DNA from 3 places in the Massilia hydrophila genome. Region 3 is predicted to be linked to each of the others. Evidence: predicted binding sites of a transcription regulator. Region 3 holds the regulator's gene; each other region holds the start of a gene.
What was found. Region 3 encodes sigma-54, which starts transcription at its own class of promoters, with help from an activator protein. Its sites were predicted from a motif close to TGGCANGNAANCTGCTTT; they were not measured.
Positions count from the first base shown of each region.

Region 1: LE190_RS08045 (PEP-CTERM sorting domain-containing protein) is a predicted target of sigma-54. The motif match lies at 2,107-2,124, and genes of this name have one in related genera.
Region 2: LE190_RS00870 (PEP-CTERM sorting domain-containing protein) is a predicted target of sigma-54. The motif match lies at 2,878-2,895, and genes of this name have one in related genera.

Region 1 covers NZ_JAHYBX010000002.1:200,251-206,927, reverse strand. Annotated here, with positions in the region: gene LE190_RS08060 (PEP-CTERM/exosortase system-associated acyltransferase) at 1-212, shown strand, start outside; gene LE190_RS08055 (PEP-CTERM/exosortase system-associated acyltransferase) at 241-1,104, shown strand; gene LE190_RS08050 (ThiF family adenylyltransferase) at 1,097-1,924, opposite strand; gene LE190_RS08045 (PEP-CTERM sorting domain-containing protein) at 2,172-3,041, shown strand; gene LE190_RS08040 (XrtA/PEP-CTERM system exopolysaccharide export protein) at 3,268-3,879, opposite strand; gene LE190_RS08035 (S1 family peptidase) at 4,013-4,630, opposite strand; gene LE190_RS08030 (XrtA system polysaccharide chain length determinant) at 5,182-6,677, shown strand, end outside.
Region 2 covers NZ_JAHYBX010000001.1:217,749-224,425, forward strand. Annotated here, with positions in the region: gene LE190_RS00860 (POT-type proton-dependent oligopeptide transporter) at 1-359, opposite strand, end outside; gene LE190_RS00865 (alpha-glucosidase) at 620-2,281, shown strand; gene LE190_RS00870 (PEP-CTERM sorting domain-containing protein) at 2,294-2,833, opposite strand; gene udk (uridine kinase) at 3,056-3,697, shown strand; gene LE190_RS00880 (hypothetical protein) at 3,801-3,965, shown strand; gene LE190_RS00885 (alpha/beta fold hydrolase) at 4,023-4,886, opposite strand; gene LE190_RS00890 (hypothetical protein) at 4,978-5,442, opposite strand; gene LE190_RS00895 (alpha/beta hydrolase family protein) at 5,499-6,005, opposite strand; gene LE190_RS22135 (glycosyltransferase) at 6,047-6,547, shown strand; gene LE190_RS00905 (LysR family transcriptional regulator) at 6,587-6,677, opposite strand, start outside.
Region 3 covers NZ_JAHYBX010000002.1:501,001-507,677, forward strand. Annotated here, with positions in the region: gene LE190_RS09410 (KdsC family phosphatase) at 1-355, shown strand, start outside; gene lptC (LPS export ABC transporter periplasmic protein LptC) at 362-958, shown strand; gene lptA (lipopolysaccharide transport periplasmic protein LptA) at 991-1,554, shown strand; gene lptB (LPS export ABC transporter ATP-binding protein) at 1,551-2,312, shown strand; gene LE190_RS09430 (RNA polymerase factor sigma-54) at 2,330-3,814, shown strand; gene hpf (ribosome hibernation-promoting factor, HPF/YfiA family) at 3,873-4,226, shown strand; gene LE190_RS09440 (enoyl-CoA hydratase/isomerase family protein) at 4,371-5,456, shown strand; gene rapZ (RNase adapter RapZ) at 5,600-6,478, opposite strand; gene hprK (HPr(Ser) kinase/phosphatase) at 6,518-6,677, opposite strand, start outside.

The DNA.
Region 1 (6,677 bases), 300 kb from region 3:
AGATGGGGTTCAGGTTTGTACCGATCGGACCGCAGGTCGATTACTACGGTCCAGTCACTCCCCACATGGCGGACCTCGATGAATTGCTCGAGCGTTTACGATTAGAAAACAAGTTCCTGGCAGCCTGGTTCAACGACGAACCAATTCCATTCTGGATCATGGCCAAGACCATGGTCGCCAGCTATATGGAGGGCCGTTTCAGGAAAAAATAACGGGGTCCAACACTGGACGAAATTACTGATGGACAATGGAAAAGCACGCGTCGATCCAGACGCCTTCCTGTCCCGCGTAGAGTTCGGGGCACACCAGGAAACAGTCGACCACGTCAACCGCAAGATCTTCCGGGCCTACCGCGGTGGCAATAGCGGTGCCGTGCCGGGTGATATTTTCAGGCTGAGGCACCAGATATATTGCCTGGAATGCGCCTTTCTTCAGCCCGAACAGTCCGTGGACGGCATGGAGTTCGACGACTACGACGACGTCTCCACCCACTTCGCCGCCTTTACCATGGATGAAAAGCTGGTCGGCGCCGTGCGCCTGGTCCAGCCGCAGGCACCCAAGCCCTACCCTTTCGAACTGCATTGCGAAGTCTTCAGCGATTTCGACATGCCCGACCGTGGGCAGTCGGCCGAGATTTCGCGCCTCGTGGTCAAGAAGACCCACCGGCGCCGGCGTGCCGACAGCGTGCTGGGGATTCCCGGTCTCATGGGCCACAGCGAAACGCCGCCCCCCTTCGACCCGGCGGTCGACCGGCGCGACCGCAGCTCACCGATGCTGCTGCTGGGGATGTACCGTGAAATGTTTCGGCACAGCCAGTCGCATGGCATCCGCTTCTGGTACGCCGCAATGGAACGCTCGCTCGCGCACGCCCTGAAGAAAATGGGTTTCCGCTTCATGGCGATCGGTCCGGAAGCGAATTACTATGGTGCGGTCACGCCCTACGTGCTGGACCTGCATGACCTGAGCCGCAAGCTCAACCAGAGCAACCCGACCCTGGCGGCCTGGTTCAACGAGAAGCCGCCCGTGGTCGAGCACAGCCACCCGTCCCGCCTGCATGTGGTGCGCAAGCGGGAACTGGGCGAGGTACCGGTCGATCTCAACTAGCGATATTGACCATCTTCGTCACGTGATTGCGGAAGCTGTGGATCACCATCTGCGGCGCCGCCGGCACCTCCATTCCCGCCAGCACGTCGTGCATCATCGCCATCGCCAGTGCCGCCACCGAGAAGCTGCCGACGGCGATCTGTGAGGCCGGGCAGGCGGTGCCGTCTTCCATGATCGTCAGGGCCTTGGCCACCTCTTCCATGACCTGGCGGTCAAGATGGGCACCGATACGCCCCATCACACGCTGGAACACCGCCGTATAGCTGAGATTGCCTTCAGCGGCGGCCGCCTCCACGTCGCGTTGCAGGATGGCCGGCAAGGAATTGCCGCCACCCGGCGGAAAATACATCACGCCTGCGCCAAAACCGATGTTCATGGCAGTGAAGATGGGCTTGCCCTGGGCAGCCGCATTGCCATGCAGGGCCAGCACCGCCTCCAGGTCCACGAAATCGATGGTGTCGAAGATCAGGTCGACGCTGCCGACCAGGCCGGCGGCATTGTCCTTGTCGAGCATGGCGACATGGATCTCCACGTTCGCCTCCGGATTGATGCGCAGGATCTGCTTCTTGAGCGCCTCCACCTTTGGCGTGCCGATGTCGTCGAAATCGAAGAACTGCCGGTTCAGGTTGTGGGCATCGACGGTGTCGCCATCGATGAGCACGAAATGCTGGAAGCCGGTGCGGGCAGCGCAGATCGCCGTGCTACTGCCCAGCCCGCAACCCGCGAACAGGAGACGGGCGTTGCTTACCTTGTTTTGGGTGTCGGCGGCAATGTAGCCCTTGTTTCGCGTAACAAAAGTGTCGTAATTGAAAGTGGTCATTGGCAAGTCTCAGTCGGTGAACGTGCAGGTATCGTAGTGCAATTTCCCCTAAAACGCGATGCTTGTGTGCGCTATCTCACTGTCGGTAAGCCTTACATGTTGAAAATATGAAAGACACAATTTTAATATTGCTAACAAGAATGTGAAATAAGATCAACGACTTAGCGCTCTTCCTTTAGAGCTGGCACGACTCCTGCTATAGACCTAGGTGTCGGAGTCCTGTCAACAACTTGTGAGGAATGATCAAATGAACATGAAGAAAATCTCGGGAATCGTCGCTGGTGTTGCCCTGGCCGCAGGCCTGTCCGCTCCAGCCAGCGCAGTGACCCTGGTTGCAGGTGACCTGAAAATCACCATCAACGCCTTTGACGCCGGTACCATTCGCTACGGTGACACTACTGGCGTGAAGTGCACCAGCGTCGCAGCCTGCAATGCCGTGCCTGGCATCCAGCAAGCGCCGAACAGCCAGTCTGGCGAAGATACCTGGGGTATTTTCTCGGTCCAAAGTATCAGCCGCGTGTCCGATGGCAGCCTGATCTTTACCGCTGGCCAGAATGGCGAGTACATGACCGGCATGTTTGGCGGCATCCGCGATACCTACGTCGAAGTCACCGGCTCCCTCACGCCGCAGACCCTGGCGCTCGGCACCGGCGGCTGGCTGAACATGTACCTGACCGGCCAGAACTACAACAGCTCCTACGGTCCGGACGGCCGCATCGGCGATCAGGGCTACACGGGCATTACCGATATTCCTGGTACCCTGGCCCTGTCGGCCGTGTTTGGCGAGGGCGTGCTGGGTGGATTCCCTGAGTACACCTACACCACCTCCTACGCCAACAACACCATTTCGGGCGGCAGCCAGGCTTACCTGGATGTGACCGGTGGCTCGTGGGCCCGCATGTTCGACACCAACATGCAGTTTGACCCGAACGGCATGGCACACGACATGTTCCTGAAGGTCACCTACGGCCAGACCGGCCAGTCGGCAGAAGCCGGCTGGACCGTCGACGCCAGCGGCGACGTGATGGCCAAGGTGCCGGAACCTGGTTCGCTGGCCCTGCTGGGCCTGGGCTTCGCCGGCCTGGCTGGCCTGCGCCGCCGCCGCGCTGCCAAGTAATCGACCGCTGCCCTCCGCCCGGTGTGGAAGGCAGGTCACCGGCAAATGGCCGGTATCCGCAAGGGTACCGGCCATTTGTCTTTCTACTGTCTTTTTATACGCTTGCCACAGCCTGCTGCTTCGGACCAGTTCGGACCAGTTCGGACCAAACAGAAAACGGCTGGCCAGGCATCCGCGAAGATGCCTGCTCCAGCCGCTTGCTTTGCTCAGTAAGAAAGCTTAGCGCTTAGAAGAAACTCTCTGGAATTACCAGGACGTCGCCAGGACGCATGGACAGGTTGGCGGAGATGTCGCCATCCTTGATCAAGTCGTCGAGGCGCACCTGCATCTTCTGCTGCTTGCCGTCCACCGTCCGGATGATGCTGGCGCGATTACCGGCCGCGAATTCGGTCACGCCGCCTACCGCGATGAGCACATCCATCAAGGACATGTCTTTACGGTAGGGCAGCGCCTGCGGACGTGCCGCCTGTCCGATGACCCGGATCTGCTCGCTGTAGTTGCCGACAAAATTCGACACCACGACGGTCACCACTGGCTGCTGGATGAACTTGGCGAGCGCCGCTTCGATATCGCGCGCCAGCTGGGTCGAGGTCTTGCCCGCAGCCGGCAGGTCTTCGACCAGCGGCGTGGTGATCTTGCCATCGGGGCGCACCGGTACCGCCATCGACACTTCCGGATTACGCCATACGATGATGTTGATGCTGTCGCCCGGTCCGATCAGGTATTCCGGATTGACGGCCGCCGTGTCGACGACCGGCGAAGGTGGGGTAGCGCAGCCGCCTAGTGCGAACAGGCAACCGACGGCGACAGCCTGGGCTGTCCGCTTAATCTTGTGCATGGTTTTCGAGCTCACTTCAAAGTCCCCTGGTTTTAGCTGGCGGCAGCCCGTTTTCCGGCCACTGCTGGCTACTACATTATCGAGCCTATCTTTATATCATAGCACTTCGGCAACCTCGTGCACCGTTGAAATACTATGGGCTTCTTTGCAACAGACTACGCACATAACGCACCGGAATCGCATAGGTGATCCCGCTCGGATTGCTGACGGCGCCCTCTTTCAAGCCCTTGAGGAACACCATATTGATGACGCCGACCACCGCCCCACCCTCCGGCCGGTACAGGGGGCTGCCGCTGTTGCCCGGGTAGGCGGTGCCGTCCAGCTGGAAGATGTCGAAAGCGTCGCGCTGGAGTTGGTTGATGGCGCGCGGATCGAGCTGGCGCGAACTGGCCGATGGGCGCACGGCCGGGACGATCGCCGCGAGCGTGGCGCGGTGCGTCGCGGCGTGCAGGCCAAGGCGCATGCCAAGCGGGTAGCCGGTGAAGGCAAGCAGCTGGCCCTCGGCCACCGTATCGTCCTCGTCGAGCGCGAGGGCCGGCAATGGCGGTCCCGCCAGGCGCAAATGCGCCAGGTCGTGCTCGCGGTCCAGCCCAGCCAGGCGTGCAGGACGAAAGCTGAAGCTATCGGGCCCGGTGCTGACGACGATCCCGATCTCCTCCATGCGTGCAGCATCGAGCCGTTCCGGGATGACATGGGCATTCGTAATCACGCTCAAGCCGTCCCCAACGACAAAACCAGTGCCAACGAACACCGTCGCAGGTTGCCGTGTCTTGAGGTGCGTCCCAACTCCGACGACCGAAGGCTTGATACGGCTCACACTTCCTGGCAGCGGGTCGGCTGTCGCCACGGTAGCGCTGCCCGCACATGCTAGTGTGATGAAACTGATGCCTGTCAGGCGGACCAGCCAGGCCCATGAGCACCGCTTCAAGCTGATTTGATGAACATCCAATTGTGTGGCCTCTTTTGCATCTTCAACATTAAAATAGGAATTTGATTAGAGGCAATAGTTGTTATAGAACAATGCACTGCAGTGTCAAACCTCAAGCGCATGTTGAACTAATGTTATGCAACAAACTTCTATTTGTTGCAATATTGTAACTAAATTCTTCGTTTCGAAGCAATTTTTGTAGCAAAATTGTTGTTGTTAAGGATTTAGTGTTGCAGGCTCCGCTTTTTTCGTGGCGTCGCCTGTACATTTTTCCACCCGCAATTGCAATTGCTTAGTCAACAAGCGATCATGCAGTTTGTTTAATTGATCGATGGGCTTGCGCTAGCGCAAGTTGTTAAGGCGAGATTCAAGACATGGCAGAAATCACAGCCGCACTCCTTACCTTTTTAAAGGCAATTGGAAAATACCGCTGGCATGCGGTCGTCATTACCTGGGTCGTGGCCATCGTCGGCTGGGCAGTCGTGCTCAAGCTGCCGAACCAGTACGAAGCATCGGCCCGTGTTTACGTCGACACCCAGACCATCCTCAAACCGCTGCTGTCGGGCATGACCACCGTGCCCAACGTCAACCAGCAGGTGATGTTCATGCGCAGGACCCTGCTCAGCCGTCCGAACGTCGAGCGGGTAATGCGCATGGTCGACCTCGACGTCAAGGCCACCACCGCCAAGGAACAGGAAGAACTGGTGAGCGAGGTCACGTCCCGCATCAAGCTCAGCGGTACCGAACGGGACGACATCTACACCATCAGCTACACCGCCAACGATCCGAAGCTGGGCAAGGACGTGGTCCAGGCCTTCCTGCAGATCTTCGTCGAAGGCAGCTTCGGCGGCAAGAAACAGGATTCGGACAAGGCTGTCCAGTTCATCGACGACCAGATCCGCAACTATGAAGAGAAGCTAGCGGCGGCCGAGAATAGCCTGAAGGAATTCAAGATCCGCAACGCGGGCCTGCTGCCCTCGAGCGGCGGCGGCGACTTCACCACGCGCCTGATGAGCGCCACCGAGTCGCTCAACAGCGCGCGCCTGGAACTGGCCGAAGCCGAGCAGGCGCGCAACGCGATCCGCCGCCGCATCTCGGGCCGCTCGTCGCCTGGCGATGGCGCTCCGATCGTCGCCAACCCGGAACTCGATGCCCGTATCGCCGCCGTCACCAAGACCCTGGACAGCCTGCGCACCCAGTACACCGAGGCCCACCCGGACATCGTCGCCAATGCGCGCCTGCTCGACCAGCTGATCGAGCGCCGCAAGACCGAGGCCAAGAACCCCAGGGCCAGCGCCGATCCGGGCGCCGGCTACAGCCCCATGCTGCAGCAGCTGAACGTGGCGCTGGCCGACGCCGAAGCGCGCGTGGCTTCGCTGCAGGCCAGGGTGTCCGAGCATTCGATGCGGGTGGAGCAACTGCGCTCCCGCAGCGAGCAGGCGCCGGAAGTCGAGGCCCAGCTGGCCCAGCTCAACCGCGACTACGAAGTCAACCGCGAGAACCACCAGAAACTGCTGGCGCGCCGCGAATCGGCCAAGCTGTCGGGCGACCTGTCGTCGGTGACCGACATGCTGACCTTCCGCGTCATCGACCCGCCAACCGCGCCCACCGTGCCGTCCGGCCCGAACCGGCTGCGCCTGTTCTCGCTGGTGTTCGTGTTCGCGCTGGTCGCCGGCCTGGCCGCCGCATTCCTGATGAGCCAGGTACGTCCGACCTTCCTCAGCCGCGCGGCGCTGCAGGAAGCGAGCGGGCTGCCGATCCTCGGTTCGATCAGCATGAACTGGACCAGCGAACAGACCATCCGCCGCAAGCGCCGCCTGTACGCGCTCGGCACCGCCATGCTGCTGCTGCTCGGCCTTTACGGTGCGGG
Region 2 (6,677 bases), on a different contig from region 3:
AAGCCCTGGACGCTGTGCTCGAAGATCGCCAGGCAGGCATGCCCGGCGCAGTAGATCAGGCTGAACCAGAAGATGGTGTTGTATTTGCCGAAGTAGCGGTCGGCCAGCCAGCCGCCCAGCAGCGGGAAAAAGTACACGCCCATCATGAAGGCGTGGAACACGTGCTTCGCTTCGCTTGCGCGCTGGTCCTGGGCAACGAATACCAGCAGGGACGAGATCAGGAAGGGCGTGAGGATGTTGCGCATCCCGTAGAAGCTGAACCGCTCGCAGCCCTCGTTGGCGATGATGTAGGGGATCTGGCGCGGCATGCGGCCGCCGCTCGTTGGTTCGCTCTTTGCTTCGGTGGCTGTGGAGGTCATGGCTTCCTCGAAAAATCGCAACAGACGCGATCCTATGACGAGGCCGAGTTACTTTGCAATAAAAATATCGCTGCGAAACAAAGCAGATACATATCCGGCGTAGTTTTGCTACTTATCGCCGGGAGGCTGAAGCGAGAGATTTTTATAAGCCTTTGAAATCAAAGAAATAAGTGTTCTTTCGTGCAAAGATTGGCCGATTGTAAAGTCTCAAATGATCCTGTATATTGCCTAGAATTCCGATCATCTTCCACGGACCAGCCATGACCCAGACTCCCAGGACCGACAAGCCCGACTGGTGGAAAGAAGCCATCATCTACCAGGTCTATCCGCGCAGCTACCTCGACACGAATGGCGACGGCGTGGGCGACCTGCCTGGCATCACGGCAAAGCTCGACTACATCGCGAGCCTGGGCGTGGACATCGTCTGGCTGTCGCCCTTCTTCACTTCGCCGATGAAGGACTTCGGCTATGACATCGCCGACTACTGCGACGTCGATCCGCTGTTCGGGACCCTGGCCGACTTCGACCGTCTGATCGACAAGGCGCACAGCCTGGGCTTGAAGATCATGATCGACCAGGTGATGTCGCACACCGCCGACACCCATCCCTGGTTCGTCGAGAGCCGCAAGAGCCGCGACAATCCGAAGTCGGACTGGTACGTGTGGGCCGACCCGCTGCCGGACGGCTGCCCGCCCAACAACTGGCTGTCGGTGTTCGGCGGCTCGGCCTGGCAGTGGGATACCCGGCGCAAGCAGTACTACATGCATAACTTCCTCGTCAGCCAGCCGCAGCTGAACTTCCACAACCCGGAGGTGCAGCAGGCCCACCTGGACGCGCAGCGCTTCTGGCTCGCGCGCGGCGTGGACGGGGTGCGCATGGATGCCTGCGTGTTCCACTTCCACGACCGCCAGCTGCGCAGCAACCCGCCGGCCCTGGTGCGCGACACCGCGACCGTGACGGATGTAAACCCGTACGGCATGCAGGCCCACCTCTACGACAAGACCCAGCCCGAGAACATCGCGTTCCTGCGCAGGGTACGCGCCCAGCTGGACGAATTCGGCGCGGTCTCGATCGGCGAAGTCAGTTCGGACGACGCGCTGGCGCAGATGGCCGAGTACACCGAAGGCGGCGACAAGCTGCACATGGCCTACAGCTTCAACCTGCTCACGCCGCAGTTCACGGCAAGCCACGTCCGCCAGCAGGTCGAGGACTTCCGGGAGCGCGTGAAGGATGGCTGGGCTTCCTGGTCGGTGGGCAACCACGATGCGATCCGGGTCGTGACCCGCTGGGGCAATGCGCCCGGCCAGCGTCCCACGCCGGCGCTGGCCAAGCTGGTGCTGGCGATGCAGCTGTCGCTGCGGGGCACGCCCTGCCTGTACCAGGGCGACGAGCTGGCCCTGCCTGAGGCCGACGTGCCGTTCGAGCTGCTGCAGGACCCGTACGGGATCACCTTCTGGCCCGAGTTCAAGGGCCGCGACGGCTGCCGCACGCCGATGCCCTGGACGGCCGAGGCGCCGCATGCCGGCTTCACCACGGGCAGTCCGTGGCTGCCGGTGGCCGGACCGCACCTGGCCGCCAGCGTCGCGTCGCAGGACGCCGACCCGGATTCGATGCTGAACTTCCAGCGCCGCTTCATCGCCTGGCGCAAGACCATGCCGCAGCTGACCCGCGGCGACATCGGCTTCTTCGATGCGCCGGAACCGGTGCTGGCGCTGCGCCGCTCGGTGGAGGGGATGGACGAGGTACTGGCCGCGTTCAACCTGTCGGATAGCGAGGTGAGCTTCGAGTGGCCGGAGACCGCCGGCGCGCAGGCGCTCAACGTGCACGGCCTGCCGGGACGGGCGGATGGCGGCAGGCTGACCCTGCCGCCCTACGGCGCCTGGTTCGGCAGCGTTGCGGCCGGCGCCACGCGCCCGGCCTGAACGCGCAGCAGCCTAGCGCGACTGCTTGCGTCGCGCGGCGGCGATGCCGGCCATGCCAAGGCCCAGCAGGGCCAGGCTGGCCGGTTCCGGCACGTCTCCCGGAGGCGGGGTTTGCGTGACGCGCACCAGGAAGGTTTCGGAGGCGGCATCATTGCGATGAGACTCGGAAGGCGCCAGCGGCGAATGCCAGACGTAGCCCGCCGTCATGTCGCCAAGGTCGCAATGGTCATACACAGTATTGAAGTAGGTGGACGCGCACAGCGTCTGTCCATTGGAAGTGAATGCCGTACGCAAGGCTTCCAGGCTGGTAAAGCTGGCATTCCACTGTTCTTCGCTTGCGAAGGCAAAATCATGGTGCAAGACCACGGCGCCGCAGGTGTTTCCCGTGCCGGCACAGGGGCCTGCGTAGACCCATTCGAAGCCGCCGGCCTTGACGATCAGCGACGGGTCCGGCGCCTGGCCGAGCATGGTCTTGGCGCTGGCGGTTCCGGCCATGGTGGTGGCAACGGCGAACAGCGAGGCGCCGAGCAGTTTAAAGAGTGTTTTATTCATGGAAATCCCCTTGTGATTAGTGTAAGTACGACTGCTACTTGCTATAAGCAAACACCATGCCAAAGAATATTTCCTATTGAATACAATAACTTGAATATCGAGAACGACTTACTACAGTCATTGCTGTAAAAAAAATCGTCTCTTACCAAAGAAAGAGGAATGCCGCCTTCCGATGCGCATCGGCCCCTGTCGGTTCGTGCGCCGCTCCGGTATCATGACGGGATGAGTGAGATTTCCTACCTTCCGTTTGTCATTGGTGTTGCCGGCGGCAGCGGCAGCGGCAAGTCAACGGTAACCCAGCAGGTGCTGGCTTCGTTCGGCGCCGACATGGTGTCGGTGGTAATGCAGGACGATTACTACCGCGACCAGTCCGACCTGAGCCCCGAAGTACGCCGCAAGCAGAACTACGACCATCCGCAAGCCTTCGACTGGCCCCTGCTGGTGCAGCACGTGCGCGCGCTGCGCAACGGCGAAACGATCCAGATGCCGGAGTACGACTTCACGATCGACAACCGTTCCAACAAGACCATTCCCGTCAAGCCGGCGCCGGTGATCGTGATCGAGGGCCTGTTCGCCCTGTACGACGCCGACCTGCGCAAGATGATGTCGCTGAAGATCTTCGTCGACACGGCGCCCGACGTGCGCTTCATCCGCCGCATGCAGCGCGACATTGCCGAGCGTGGCCGCACGATGGAAAGCATCGTCAGCCAGTACCTGGAAACCGTGCGTCCGATGCACAAGCAGTTCATCGAGCCGACCAAGCGCCACGCCGACGTCATCCTGCCGCACGGCGCGAACGGTCCGGCGGTCGACGTCATCACCACCAAGGTGGCGAGCGTCATCGGCCAGCTCAAGCGTCCCTGATCCGCAGCCGCCCTGCCGGAACAGGCCTGAAAAACGGCCGTGCTATGCTTGGCCCGGACCGGCGCAAGGTGCCGGCGGGATCAACCATGCATCAGGACAGACGATGAAAGACGTAAAAGTGGATGTGCGCGTCAATGTCACGGTAGACCCGGCAAGCGTGTTCCTCGTGCTTGCCACCGCGGCGATGGGCGTGTTCCTGTATCGGCAGAACAAGCAGCCTGACCTGGTCTCTGGCGCAATGCAGGAGAGCGCGCAAGGCGCGCAGTAAGCCTGCGCACGGCGGACAGTCCCGCTGAGCGGGGCGCCTTTCGTCACAACGCTTGCGTCAATCCTGGCCGGCGCGCCTGTCGGCCGCCGCAATCACCCGCCCGATGGCGGCCACCACCAGTTCCGGTTCCTCGAGCTGGATATTGTGGCCGCTCTTCGTCGTCAGCACCTGCTGGCCGTCGCCGAACTGGCGCAAGAAGTCCGCATGCAGGTCCTTCTTGATCGCCACCGCGGCCTCGGTCTCCAGGAAGAACATTGGCTTGTCCGCCTGCTGCACCGAGCTCAGTACCACCACCGGCACGTCGGGCAGCTTGCCGTCCAGCGGCAGGCTGCCGCTGTCGAGCACTGGCTGCAGCAGCTGGAGCTCGGGCTGGAATTTGGCCGGCACGAAGCCGGCGAACTTGCGGTCGTCCTCCGCCGCGCGCGCCGCGTCGAGCTTGCGCAGGGCCGGGTTGAAGCGTTCGTCGCTGGGGTCGACCAGCACCATCCCGGCCACCTGTCGCGGATGGCGCGCTGCGAACGAGCGCACCAGCAGGCCGCCATACGAGTGGCCGACCAGGATGAAGGGCGGCGCCAGCTTCGCCGCTGCGATCAGCTGTTCCAGTTCCAGCGTGTTCTGGGCGATGGTGCGCGGCTCGGGACGCGGATCGGAGCCGCCATGGCCGGCGCGCGAATAGGCAAGCACGCGGGCGCTCTTCGCCACCTCGGGTGCGACCTTGCGCCAGGCGCGCAGGTCGGTGCCGAAACCGGATTCGAAGATCACGGTATAGCGGCCGGCGCCGGCGGTGGCGTACTGCACCTGATAGGGCGCTGCGCCGACAGCGATACGGGTGGGAGCAAGTTCGGCCGGAACCGGTTGCGCATGGGTGCCGGCGCAGGCAAGTACGAGGACGAGGGAAAGGCTGTGGACGAGGGGTCTCATGGCGCTAGGGTCGGGTGGGCAATCGACACAGCATAGCCGACCACCGGCGCCGAAAATGCGCGCATCGTCACCAAGGCGCCGGATGCGCGATTCAGTCCGCGCTCTTGAGCTCGACGCGCCGGATGTTGCGCCGCCATTCCTGCAGCGTGAGCAGGGTATCGGTCGCCGTGTCTTCCACCAGGATCTCGTCGCCCTGCTGGGCCACCAGGAAGCTCTCGCGGCGGTGCACGCTGTCGGCGCGGTTCTCGACAAAACTCAGCTGGTAATACTTGCGCCCGTTGACCTCGCGCGGAACCGGATCATCCTCGATCACGGCCCCATGCGCCTTGCCCTGCGAGCGCCGCTCGATCTGTTCCGAGCGCGCCTTCAGTTCCGGCACGGCGAGCAGGACTTCCATCGCCTGTTCCCTGGTGCGCAGCGGTGCTTCCTTGACGACGGCGGGCGCCGGCTTGGGCGCTTCGCGCTCGGCGCGCTGGCAGCCGGCGGCCACGAGCGCGAGCGCGAAAGCGGCAGCCAGCAGGGGCAAGGTGGGACGGGCAGCGGCGCGGATCGACATGGGAGCCTCACAAGGTGAGGGCGCAGTCTATACCTTGGGTGTTTCGGCAGCAACAATCACCGTCCCAGGGCGCCGTTGGCGCGCAAGTTGCGGGCCAGGTAGTGCGCCAGCTCGGCGTCTGGTGGTGGAGCAGGCGGGCCGCCGAGGTGGCGGTGCAGCATCTGCAGCAGCAGCTGCAGCTGTGCCTTGCGGGCCAGCGGATTGCGCGCATTGTGACCCTCGTCCGGATCAACCAGCAGGCTCACCGGCTTGCCCATCGCCTGCAGGCGCGCGACGTAGTCGGTGACCCCTTCGACGTCGACTTTGTCGTCCTTGCCGCCGGCGACCAGCAGCAGCGGCGCCTGCACGCGCCCGGCGAGTCCGTGGGGCGCATCGCGGGCGATGGCGGACAGTTGCGCTGCCTGGGACGGATCGATGCCCACCTCGGCCAGCACCTGGCGGATGGAAGGTTCGCCCGGCCGCGCCGGCTCGGCCGCCGACAAGCGCAGCGTGCGTGCAAAGTCGGTGGGCGGCTGGGTCGCCATCCCGAAGCGGAACATGGTGGGCGTATGGGTCAGCGCCAGCGCCCGCGCTGCAGCGCTTCCTCGACGAGGGCGAGGCGCCGGTGTATGTCGGCTTCGGCAGCATGGCCGGCTTCGACCGCGCCGCCCTGCTGCGTGCGGTGAAAGAGGCGGTCGGACCGAGGCGGGCGCTGTTCTATCCCGGCTGGAGCGGGATCGACGCCGCCAGCCTGCCATCGAACTTTTTCGTGCTGGGCGACACCCCGCACGACTGGCTGTTCCCGCGCTGTGCGCTCATCGTCCACCACGGCGGGGCCGGGACCGCCCATGCGGCGGCGCGCTCGGGCACACCTTCGGTGGTGATTCCCTTCGCGGGCGACCAGTTCTTCTGGGCGCGGCGCATGGAAGCGCTGGGCATCGGCGCCGCTTGCACGGACGCGGCGCGGCTCAATGGCGCGCGGCTGGGTGCCCTCTTCGAGCGTGCAGCGGCGCCTGCGGTGCGCGGCCATGTGCTGGCAGTGGCCGCGCACATGCGCAGCGAGGATGGCGTGGCCGCCGCCTGCACCCGCCTGGCGGGCGGGGTGGCGGCACGCCTCCGGTCCTGACTGCCCGGGAGCGAGAAGGCCATCCGGCGGACGGCAGCCTCACATGAACGGGCCGAGCGAGGTGCGCAGGAATTCGAACATCACCCGCATGCGCTGCAGGTGGCGGGTGTCCGGATGCGCCAGCGCCCAC
Region 3 (6,677 bases):
CGCCATCATCAGCGCGCGCAAGTCGCCGATCGTGGTCAAGCGCGCCGCCGACCTGGGCATCTCGCACGTCTACCAGGGCATCCACGACAAGCGGGTCGGCTTCAAGGAGCTGCTCGAAGCAACAGGCGTCACGCCCGAAGAATGCGGCTACATCGGCGACGACGTGATCGACCTGCCGCTGTTCACCCGGGTCGGCTTCGCCGTCACCGTGCCCTCCGGCCACCCGGAAGTGCAGCACCGCGCCCACTACGTGACGAAGAACGCGGGCGGCCGCGGCGCCGTGCGCGAGGTGTGCGACCTCGTCATGCGCGCCCAGGGCACCTACGAACAGGCGCTGGCGCCATATTTCGGCTGACGACGCATGGTCAACTACAAGCGCACCGCCCACCGCTGGAAGCTGCTGGCGATCATGATGATCGCCACCTTCTGCGCCTTCGGCAGCTTCTGGCTGGTGCAGTTGATGGACGACGAAGACCGCGACGCCCGCCTCGGCGGGCCGCTCGACGAGCCGGACTACATCGTCGAGAATTTCTCCTTCGTGCGCATGACGCCCGAGGGCAAGCCGAACTACGTGGTGTCGGGCCGGCGCATGGCGCACACGCCGCAGGGCGACGTGTCGCGGGTCGAGGCGCCGGTGCTGGAGGGCATGGCGCCCGGCCGGCCGCGCATGACCATCGTCGCCAGCCGCGCCGAGATCTATCACGAGGAGCACCGGGTCGAACTGCTCGGCAAGGTCGACATCCAGCGTCCGGCCACGCCCACCAGCGAAGCGCTGCGCGTGCGCACCGAGGCCCTGACCGTCCTGCCCGACGAGGAAATCCTCAGGACCCGGCTTCCGATCGAGATGCAGCTAGGCGCCGCCACCGTGCACGGCACCGGTATGGAGGCCAACAACGCAACCCAGAAGCTGCACCTGGCCAGCCGTGGCCAGATCGTCTATCCGCCCCGCGCGCGCTAGCAGCACTGCGCGGTTAACCCAGGACCAGCAACATGAAAAAACTCTTCGTCGCCGTCTTCCTCGGCCTGGCCGCCTTCGGCGCCTCGGCCGAGCGCGCGGATTCGCTCAAGCAGGCCGTGATCACCTTCGACACGCTCGACGTGGACGAGGTCACCCAGACCCGCATCCTCACCGGCAACGTGGTGATCACGCGCGGCACCCTGGTGCTCAAGTCGGACCGCGCATTGATGAAGGAAACGCCGGAAGGCTACATGAGCGTGACCCTCACCGCCAACAACGGCAAGACCGCCACCTTCCGCCAGAAGCGCGACGGCGGTCCCGACCTGTGGGTCGAAGGCCAGGCCCAGCGCATCGAATACGATGACCGCGCCGAACTGGTGAAGCTGTTCGCGAATGCCGAAGTGCGCGAACTGGAGAACGGCCGCATGAGCAACGAGATCCGCGGCCCCTTCATTTCCTACGACAACCGCAAGCAGGTGGCGCAGGTGCGCAACGACGTCAGCGGCGCCAGCAAGGTCGGCGGCGGACGCGGCACCCTGATCATCGCGCCGCGCCGCAACCCGGCCGCGGCACCTGCCGAGGGTGCCAAGCAATGACGGCAGCATCCGCGGCTTGCAGCACGCTGATCGTCAAGGGCCTGCAGAAGAGTTATGGCAAGCGCCTGGTGGTGCGCGACGTCTCGCTGCAGGTCGACTGCGGCGAGGTGGTCGGCCTGCTCGGTCCGAACGGCGCCGGCAAGACCACGTCCTTCTACATGATCGTCGGCCTGGTGCCGTCGGATGCCGGCACCATCGACATCAACGGTACCGACATTTCCAGCCTGCCGATCCACCGGCGCGCGGTGCTGGGCCTGTCCTACCTGCCGCAGGAAGCCTCGGTGTTCCGCAAGCTCACGGTCGAGGACAACATCCGCGCCGTGCTCGAGCTGCAGCACGACGCCAACGGCAAGGCGCTGTCGAAGAACGAGATCAACGAACGGCTCGACACCCTGCTGGCCGAACTGCAGATCGAGAAGCTGCGCGAGAACCCGGCGCTGTCGCTGTCCGGTGGCGAGCGGCGCCGCGTGGAGATCGCGCGCGCCCTGGCCACCAACCCGCGCTTCGTGCTGCTGGACGAACCCTTCGCCGGGGTCGACCCGATCGCCGTGATCGAGATCCAGCGCATCGTGCGCTTCCTGAAGGAGCGCAACATCGGGGTCCTGATCACCGACCACAACGTGCGCGAGACGCTCGGCATCTGCGACCGCGCCTACATCATCAACCAGGGCGCGGTGCTGGCCTCGGGCCGCCCTGACGACATCATCGCCGACGAATCGGTGCGCCGCGTCTACCTGGGCGAGCACTTCCGCATGTAGCCACGAACGCCTCCTGCATGAAACAGTCCCTCCAGCTTCGCACCTCGCAGCACCTGGCGCTCACGCCGCAACTGCAGCAGTCGATCCGGCTGCTGCAACTGTCCACGCTCGAACTGCACCAGGAGATCGAGCAGATCCTGCATGACAATCCCTTGCTGGAGCGGCTCGACGATCCGCTCGACCGCTCGGTGCGGCTGCTGGCCGACGGCGCCATCAACAGCGCGCCGGCCAGCGGCGAGGCGCCGCAGCCGGGCCAGGAAGCGCTTGATGCCGGCGCGCCGAAGGAAGGCGAGGGGTTCGAGGACGGCGCCGCCGATGGCGAGCGCGACGACGGCAGGGAGGGCGAGAGCGACTGGGGCGGCGAAGGCGGCGGCGCACGCAGCGGCGACGACGAGGACGGCCGCCCGCAGCTGGAAGCCGAGGGCATTTCGCTGCGCCAGCACCTGGCCGAGCAGATCCGCCTGACCGGCTGCAGCCTGCGCGACCGCGCGCTGGCCGAGCTGGTGATCGACGCGCTCGACGACAACGGCTACCTGGAAGAGCCGCTCGACGAGATCCATGCGCGCCTGCCGGCCGAGCTCGAGATCGAGATGGACGAGCTGCGCTGCGCGCTGGCGCTGGTGCAGAGCCTGGACCCGGTGGGCGTGGGCGCGCGCAGCGCGGCCGAATGCCTGGCGCTGCAGCTGCGCCGCATGCCGGGCGTGCCGCTGGTGACGCGGCGCCTGGCGCTGACCATCGTCGAAGGCTACCTGAGCTGGTTCGCCCAGCGCGAATACACCAAGCTGAAAAAGGCGCTCGACTGCGACGACGAAGACCTGCGCGAAGTGCAGGCCGTGGTCCGCCAGTGCAACCCGCACCCGGGCGCGGCCTTCGCCTCGAGCGTGTCGGACTTCGTGGTGCCTGACGTGATCGTGCGCCGCGCCAAGAGCGGCTGGGCGGTGTCGCTCAACCCGGACGTGATGCCCAAGCTGCGCGTGAACAACCTGTACGCCAGCCTGCTCAAGCAGGGCAAGAGCGAAAGCCAGATGGGCGCGCAGCTGCAGGAAGCGAAGTGGCTGATCAAGAACATGCGCCAGCGCTTCGACACGATCCTGCGGGTTGCCGAGGCGATCGTCGAGCGCCAGCGCAACTTTTTCAGCCACGGCGCGGTTGCCATGCGCCCTCTTGTTTTGCGTGAGATAGCTGATACACTAGGCCTACACGAGAGCACGATCTCGCGTGTAACCACGCAGAAATACATGCTGACCCCGCACGGCATGTTCGAGCTGAAGTACTTCTTCGGAAGCCACGTCGCCACCGAAGCGGGGGGAGAAGCCTCCTCGACGGCGATCCGCGCACTCATTGCGCAATTGACAGGAGCAGAAGACCCTAGGAATCCTCTTTCCGACAGCAAGATCGCGGAGATGCTCGGGGAACAAGGTATGGTCATTGCGCGCAGGACGGTCGCCAAATACCGTGAAGCGCTCAAGATTCCGCCCGTCAGCCTCCGCAAATCCCTGTAAAGCACCTGCCCACTCCCACCTTGTGGCGCGGGCGGGGCACCTTTCCAAAGGAGTGTGTATGAACCTCACAATCAGCGGCCACCATCTCGAAGTCACCCCCGCCATCCGTGAATACGTTCAGAATAAGCTCGAGCGCATCACCCGCCATTTCGATCACGTGATCGACACCCACGTGTTCCTCGCCATCGATAATCTCACTGAAAAAGAAAAAAGGCAGAAAGCCGAGATCAACCTCCAGGTGTCGGGCAAGATTTTGCATGTGGCCAGCGCCGCGCAAGACCTGTATGCGGCGATCGATACGCTGATGGACAGGCTGGACCGACAGGTTCTGAAACACAAATCCATGTTGCAAGACCATAGCCACGTGGCGCACAAGCGCCTTCCGGACAACGGAGAAGCTGCCGCCGCGTAAAGACGGGCCGTAGCCACCAATCGCAAGGGCGTCGGAGGGACGCCCTTTTTGCTTTCCGCAAATCATCAGTTGTTACTTTTCAGTGCTTCGGTTTGGCGCTGTACTTCTGTAGAATACATGTCTTTTCGACCACAGAAGCCCATCATGACCGACACCGTCCTGACCCGCGTCGCCAACCGCACCGGCGTCATTACGCTGGACCGCCCGAAAGCCCTGAACTCGCTCTCGCTCGACATGGTGCGCGCCCTGAGCGCCATCCTGCTGCAATGGAAGGAAGATGCCGGCGTCGAGGCGGTCGTGATCACCAGCAGCAGCGAGAAGGCCTTGTGCGCTGGCGGCGACATCCGCTTCTTCCACGAAATGGGGCGCGTCACGCCGATGGGCGGCAGCGCGCTGCTGGAAGATTTCTTCACCGAGGAATACGCGCTGAACCACCTGATCCACTTCTATCCGAAGCCGTACATCGCGGTGATGGATGGCGTGGTGATGGGCGGCGGCATGGGCATCGCCCAGGGCGGCCCGGATTGCGGGCTGCGCATCGTTACCGAACGCACGAAAATGGCCATGCCCGAGGTGAACATCGGCCTGTTCCCGGACGTGGGCGGGAGCCACTTCCTGTCGCATGCGCCGGGCCAGCTCGGCCAGTACCTGGGCTTGAGCGGGCTGACCATCGGCGCCGCCGATGCGCTCTACGTGGGCCTGGCGGACGTGTTCGTGCCGGGCGCCGAGCTGGGCGCGCTGATGGCGCTGGTGGAAGTGACACCGGGCGCGCAGCTGCCGCAGGCGATCCGCGACTTCGCGGCGCCGTTCGCCGCCCAGGCGGGTACGAGCGAGCTGCAGGCCCAGCGCGGCGTGGTCGACGCGCACTTCGGCGCGGCCTCGGTGGGCGCGATCATGGCCTCGCTGGCGCGCGACGAGAACCCGTTCGCGCAGAAGGCGCTCAAGGCCATGCGCCAGCGCTCGCCCCTGATGATGTGCGTGACCCACGAACTGCTGCAGCGCGGCGCCGCGCTCGGCGTGGCGGACTGCCTGCGCATGGAACGCAACCTGGTGCGCCGCAATTTCGAGCATGGCGAAGTGCTGGAAGGCGTGCGCGCGCTGGTGATCGACAAGGACAACCAGCCCCGGTGGAATCCGCCGACGCTTGAAGGCGTGACGCAGGAGATGGTGGACCGGTTCTTCGAGCCGGTGTGGCCGGACCATGCGCATCCGCTGCGGCACCTGGCCTGACCGCTGTTCTTCGTAGGGTGGGCAGATTCCTGCCCACGCGGTCAAGCAGCAAGATCTGCCGGCCCGGCTGATTGACAGATCGCCGCGTGGGCGGCACAGCCGCCCACCCTACGGTCGCGACCAATCAAGGGCCGCAGCCCGTATTACCCCGCGGCGTGCTTCGGCTGCTCCCGATGCCGGATGATCACCCGCTCGCTCTGCCCGAAATACGCCCCCAGCCGCTCCGCCATGTACACCGAGCGGTGCTGCCCGCCGGTGCATCCCACCGCCACCGTCAGGTAGGAGCGGTTATCGGTCTTGAACGAGGGCAGCCACTTGGCCACGAAGGCGCGAATATCCTCCAGCATCTCGGTCGCGCTGGGCTGGGCGTCGAGGAAGTCGATCACCGGCTGGTCGCGCCCGGTCAGCGGGCGCAGCGCCAGGTCGTAATAGGGGTTCGGCACCGCGCGCACGTCGAACACGAAGTCCGCGTCCAGCGGCACCCCCACCTTGAAGGCGAAGGACTCGAAGAACAGGGTCAGCGGCGCGTGCTGGAGGTCGGCCAGTTCCTTGACCCAGGCGCGCAGCTTGTTGGCCGACAGTTCCGAGGTGTCGATCACGTGGCCCAGGTTCTCGATCGCCGACAGCCGCTCGCGTTCCTCGGCGATGCATTCGATCAGGGTGCGGCGCGAGGCCGGGTTCTCGCCGGGGCGCAGTTCGTGCGACAGCGGATGGCTGCGCCGGGTCTCCGAGAAACGCGCCACCAGCGAGTGCGTGCTCGAGGTCAGGAACATCACCTTCAGGCTGTGGCCTTCTTCCTTCAGGTGGCGCACGCTCACCGGCAGTTCCACCAGCGATTCGGCACTGCGCGCATCGACCGCGACCGCGATCTTGTCGGTGCCCTTCTCGCTGACCGCGTGGACCAGGGCCGGCAGCAGGGCCGGCGGCAGGTTGTCGACGCAGTAGTAGCCTGCGTCTTCCAGGACATTCAGGGCAACCGATTTGCCCGAGCCGGAAATACCGGTAATGAGGACGATGTGCATGGTCAAGATGATAACCCAAACCTGCCGCGCATTGCGGACCTAGTCGCCGCTCATCGCTTGACGTTGCCGCTCCATGAATTCCTGCAGCGTGTCGATGCCGCGCAGCTGCAGGATGGTATTGCGTACCGCCGCTTCCAGCAGCACCGCGATGTTGCGGCCGGCCGCCACCGGAATGACGACTTTGCGGATCGGCAGGCCG